2 regions of the Paenibacillus sp. JJ1683 genome follow, and region 2 is predicted to be linked to the other one. Evidence: predicted binding sites of a transcription regulator. Region 2 holds the regulator's gene; the other holds the start of a gene.
The links. The regulator Rex, encoded in region 2, represses fermentation and respiration genes when NADH is low (regulators of the CRP and FNR family bind a similar motif). The targets are predictions, from matches to a motif close to TTGTGAAATATTTCACAA.
Positions count from the first base shown of each region.

Region 1: the regulator Rex is predicted to act here: its motif matches at 1,198-1,215, upstream of nirB (nitrite reductase large subunit NirB).

Region 1 is NZ_CM129820.1:755,205-758,314, forward strand. Features, by position in the region: gene ACUC6J_RS03395 (spore germination protein) at 1-1,004, opposite strand, end outside; gene nirB (nitrite reductase large subunit NirB) at 1,322-3,110, shown strand, end outside.
Region 2 is NZ_CM129820.1:3,321,795-3,324,904, reverse strand. Features, by position in the region: gene dinG (ATP-dependent DNA helicase DinG) at 1-1,332, shown strand, start outside; gene ACUC6J_RS14160 (redox-sensing transcriptional repressor Rex) at 1,360-2,013, shown strand; gene ACUC6J_RS14155 (amidohydrolase) at 2,000-3,110, shown strand, end outside.

The sequences.
Region 1 (3,110 bases), 2.6 Mb from region 2:
TGAAGCAGCATACTGAAGGTCACCGGCACAATAAGTGCAAAGGGGGTACCATCCAGTAAGATCGCAATTCTTCCTTCCAACAAAGCATTAATGACACGGTCGGGACGCTCTGTGTTATGAGCCTGTTGGAATGGACTTAAATAATTGTCTTCGATAAGTTGTTCCACATATCCGGATTCAGGTAAAAAATCCATGTCTATTTTTGATATTCTGCGGCTTACTTCTTCAAGCAGGTCCGGATTCACAATATCCTTTATATAAGCGATAACGAGATCCTTTTTGATTCTGCTTCCTACTTGGAATTTCTTCATTTCCAGACTCTTATTTAAGCCTTGGCGGCGAAGCATCGAAGTATTTTCACTCAATACTTCCGTAAAACCGATTCTGGGACCCCGAAGCAATGCTTCAGAGGTTGGCTCATTGACGGAGCGAATAGCGCCGTTAGGCGGGCCCACCAGTAGCGCTTCCTTCATTCCTTCAATTAATAAGGCGGTATGACCTAAAAGGATGAACTCGTACAGTTCCTCCATACGGGTAACTTCACTAATTTGCGTAAGTGGCATCAGGCTTTCTTTTATAAAAGAGTTACTTAAACCTTCCGGCTGCTGTTCCTGTTGGTCCTGGCCCTGCTGGCCCTCAAACATCAAGACCTCCAATACCTGCTCGCTCATAAGCTTTTCATCCTGCATACCATCTATGAAGACTAACATGGACCGAGCATGAAATTTCTTCACCATAAACTCACGAAAATGCACATCACTATTTTCGCCTATAGCCTCACGAATTGTCTGTAAGTCGGAATCATAATTTCCTGTAATTTTAGAGCTTGGTTCATGTCTTTGATCAATGGGACCTTTGTTATGCTTAGATTTGGCTCCCTTACTGCCGACAAATGAATAAATCGAGGTGTTTATATAATAAATTCCTAAAGGAATAATCAACGCGAGGCCGGCTTGAAAGAGTGTACTCCAGCTAGGAAGATAAGTAATGATTTTAGACCACATGATGATTACCTCCAAACAATTCAATTCATTTTCCCATAAGATACAAGTTGTTCATAAAGTATTCCTTATAACGGTTGTATTTACGCATGAATTGGAAAGATTCATTCGATGACACGGCTATGATTTCCGGTCCTTACCTTAATCCCTTGAAATAGAATAGGGAAATCCCTAAATATTCATAATTTTAACTATATTGTGATTGAAATCACATATAGACCTATCTACTGTATTAGAATAGAAGCATAAACAATATTCATTAGAAACGTAGAGATGTCGTCGGATAGGAAGTAGCGTCGAATGAATGGAGGAACCGGTATATGATAAACAGTAAAAAGAAGCTTGTGGTTATAGGGAACGGGATGGCTGGTATCAATACGGTCGAACAAATTTTAAAATTAACGGATAAATATGAGATTACAGTCCTGGGAAGTGAGCCGCATCCAAACTATAACAGGATCATGCTCTCTTATGTGTTGGAAGGTAGTAAAACAATAGATGATATCATACTGAACGATTTGCAATGGTATGCGGACCAAGGGATTACTTTATATACAGGAAAAATGGTTAAAAGCATCGATGGTGAGCACAAGAAGATTCGCACCGAGGACGGACTGGAAATTGATTACGATGTAGCTTTGGTAGCCACTGGCTCACAGTCGTTTATTCTGCCTATTCCGGGTAAAGAATTACCGGGCGTTATTGGTTTCCGAGATATCGCCGATTGCTCGGAAATGCTGGAAGCAGCGAAAACCTACAAAAAGGCGGCTGTCATTGGCGGAGGTCTATTGGGGCTGGAAGCAGCTAAAGGCCTGGTCAACCTGGGGATGGATGTTACGGTCGTTCATTTAATGGAAGATTTGATGGAACGTCAGCTAGACCGGGAAGCCTCTGCGATGTTGAAAGCAGAGCTGGAACGCCAGGGAATCAAGTTTGCTATGCAAATGCAAACTGCAGAGGTGTACGGTCAAGATCGGGTACAAGGACTGCGCTTCTCGGATGGAAGCGAGCTGGAAGCGGATTTGGTCGTAATGGCCGTCGGAATCAAGCCTAATATCCAGGTAGCCGTGGAAAGTGGTATGGAAACGAACCGTGGGATTGTGGTCGATGATTTGATGAGAACATCCTTGCCGGATGTATATGCCGTAGGGGAATGTGTTGAACACCGTGGGGTCTGCTACGGTCTGGTAGCTCCGCTGTTTGAACAGGGAAGTGTAATTGCCAAACATTTGGCAGGCGCGGATACTGAAGGTTATGCAGGATCGGTAGTTTCCACCAAGCTCAAAATTTCAGGGGTGGATGTTTTCTCAGCTGGCGAATTCATAACCCAGCCTGAACATACGGTGATTGTAGCAAAGGATGAGTGGAAGCGCACATACAAAAAAGTGCTGCTTCGTGACAATAAAATTGTGGGGACAGTACTGTTTGGCGATGTGAGCGAATCTGCTAGTCTTCAAAAGTATGTGCGTCAGCAAACGCCAATGACAGATGAAATATATGGACAGCTTATGGGTACTGGATGCAGCAATCACGGGGCGAAAACATCATCCGCTGAAACGATGGCCGATGACGAAATTGTGTGTGGCTGTAACGGTGTAACTAAAAAGGCGATTGTGGATGCAATTAATGAAAATGGACTAACCACAGTCGACGAAATTAAGGCATGTACCGGAGCTACGCGTTCCTGTGGTGGATGTAAGCCAGTTGTTGAGCAAATTTTGCAATATGTTCTTGGAGACAGCTTCAAGACGTCAGCCAAGCAAGGAATATGTGGTTGTACAACATTGAGCCGGGATGAGATTGTGGAAGCGATCAAAACCAAAGGGCTGACAACTACGCGTGAAGTGATGAATGTACTGGGTTGGCATAATGATGAAGGATGCTCCAAATGCCGTCCGGCGCTGAATTATTATTTAGGGATGATTAACCCAGATACCTATGAAAATGAGGGAGATTCCCGCTTTGTAAATGAGCGATTGCATGCGAACATTCAAAAAGACGGAACGTTTACAGTGGTGCCAAGAATGTACGGCGGTGTAACGACTCCAGAGGATCTGAAGAAAATAGCTGATGTTTCTCTTAAATACAACGTTAAAGTCGTTAAAGTAA
Region 2 (3,110 bases):
GGGCATGAGAAGTCGACGGAATGGGCCTCGGTCATTGATCAGTTGTACCCACTTGTGTTAGAGGTTAAGGAAACTTGGGACCTACTAAGCGATAAGCTGTTTGGCATGTTACCAGAGCGAACTGATGCCACACCAGGTGAAACGGGGCAATTTTCTTCGCGTCTCAAACCGTCAGCCAAGCCTGCAAAGTGGGATCAGGCGGCGGCATTGGAAAATCAGCTTTATGTAACATTGAGCGAAATTTTGCGCAAGGGCGACAAGCTGATGCTGGATGTCAAGGAAGAACATGACGATTATGCGGCGGATAGTCTCATTACAGATATCACGGGTCTGCTTAAGGATTTGGCGGGGATTAGGGAAAATTTGCGCTTCTTTATACGACTCGATGATGAAACAACCGTATATTGGCTTGAAGCGAGTGGACAATTCCGTAGTAAATCATTGCAATTTTATGCGGTGCCCGTCGATGTGAGCCGCCAGTTGAAAGAAATGTTTTTTGACAAAAAAAGAAGTATTATTCTGACATCTGCTACTTTATCGGTAGATAAATCGTTTCAGTACATGACCGATCAACTCGGCTTGCAGGAGGCAGCAGATCAAGGACGATTAATGACGTCACAGCTCCCATCACCCTTTAATTACAGGGATCAGGTGTTGCTGGTCATTCCGCGAGATTTTCCGAGTGTGAAGGGCAGTGTAGGAGATGCACATTTTGTAGAGATGCTCGTTAGCTCTCTAGGAGCGACTGCCCAGGCGACGCGGGGGAGAATGCTCGTTCTGTTTACTTCCTATCGGATGCTCCGGCAAGTGTATGAGCCGCTCAAAGAGGCGTTAGCGTCCAGCGATATTACCGTGTTAGGACAAGGTGTGGACAGTGGGAGTCGCAGCAAGCTAACCCGCCGTTTTCAGGAAGCGAAAGCTTCTGTATTGCTGGGAACCAGTAGCTTCTGGGAAGGCGTCGATATTCCAGGGAAAGCTTTGACTTGTCTGGCTATCGTTCGCTTGCCGTTTCAACCGCCCAACCACCCGTTACTGGAGGCCAAAAGCGAGTTGCTCCAGCAGCAGAAGAAGAATCCATTTATGAAGCTGTCTGTACCACAAGCAGTTATTCGCTTCAAACAGGGATTTGGGCGATTGGTACGTACAGCGAGCGACCACGGAGTCGTCATCGTTTACGATACGCGTGTGATCGAATCCTATTATGGAAAGCACTTTTTGTACTCGTTACCGGGACCAAAAATGGAGCATATGCCATCGGAGCAAATGGTGCCCCGCATCGCCGAATGGCTCCAATCCGCCCCGGAGACTGAGGCACAACGGACGGACACTTAAAGTCCGTTACAATTAGGGGGAGCAAGTATGAAATCAGATAAAATTTCAGAGGCTGTCGTACGGAGATTACCCGTATATTTACGTTATCTGAATGCACTGCACAAACGGGAGGTGGCTACGGTCTCTTCTCAAGAGCTGGGACAGAGGTTAGATTTGAATCCGGCCCAAATTCGTAAAGATCTTGCCTATTTTGGCGATTTTGGTCGGAAGGGCATCGGTTACGATGTTTCTTATCTAATTGAGAAAATACGCCATATCCTGAAAATCGACCAGCAAATTAATGTAGTATTGGTCGGAGCAGGTAATCTGGGTCAAGCCCTATCGAACTATAATGCTTATTTAAAAGACAATATGAAGATTGTGGCGGTTTTTGATGCGTTCCCGGATAAGGTTGGGACCAGAATCAATACTTTGGTCGTACAGCCGATGGATGAACTGGAAGCGACTGTGAAAGAAAAAAATATACGAATCGGGATTATTACTGTACCTGATTTTGAGGCACAGCACGTAGCTGATAGGCTGATTGAGAGTGGAATTGGAGCGATTTTGAACTTTGCACCTATCATTCTCAAGGCACCGGCTAACATTCGGATACATGCCACAGACTTTACAACTGATTTGCTTAGCCTCGCTTATTATCTGGAGGACGGAAAGGAAGAAGCACAATATGACAGTGAATAAATGGATGATTAAAAACGGCTCGTTTGCCGTGAATGGACCCGAGGCTGGGGTAATCGATGGTTTTATGATTGTGGAGGATAGCCGTATTACTTACATTGGCGAGACTTTGCCTGCGGGTGAGGAAGAGACAGAAGCAATCGACGGCAAGGGGTTATTGTTTTTACCTGGTCTGATCAATACTCATGGTCATGCGGCGATGTCTCTGCTGCGGGGGTATGGAGATGATTTGGCACTTCAAGTGTGGCTTCAGGAAAAAATGTGGCCTATGGAAGCCAAGTTTACATCTACGGATGTGTACTGGGGAACTTCTTTGTCAGTGCTGGAAATGCTGAAAGGTGGAACCACGACTTTCCTGGATATGTACGATCATATGGATGAGGTGGCTCGTGTAGCTGAAGAGTCGGGCATTCGTGCAAGCTTGATGCGTGGAGCCATTGGACTCTGTTCAGAAGAAGAACAGCGGATCAAGCTAGCTGAGGCCGTGACTTTTGCGCGTAACTGGCATGGAAAAGCAGACGGACGTATCACAACAATGATGTCTCCTCATGCCCCATACACATGCCCGCCTGCGTTTATTGAGAAATTTGTTCAAGCAGCACATGATCTCGATTTACCATTGCATACGCACATGTCCGAGACGATCGCCGAAGTTGAACAAAACGTACGCGACTACGGCTTGCGTCCAGTTGCACACTTAGATAAGCTTGGCTTTTTCTCCCGTCCTTCACTTGTTGCCCACGGCGTTCACTTGAACGACGAAGAAATAGCTTTGTTAGCGGAACGAGGTGTGGCGGTATCGCATAATCCAGGCAGCAACTTGAAGCTGGCAAGTGGTGTAGCTAGAGTGCCTGAATTGCTGCGTGCAGGAGTTACTGTTTCACTCGGAACAGATGGTCCTGCCAGCAATAATAACCTGGATATGTTCGAGGAAATGCGTCTGGCGGCACTCATTCACAAGGGAGTATCTGGCGACCCAACGGCAGTTCCTGCAAATGAAGCACTACGTCTGGCAACAGAGTATGGTGCAAAGTCGATTGGTTTAAAAGAGGTAGGAGCGCTGGCAGCAGGCAATAAGGCTGACTTTATCGCGCTAGATC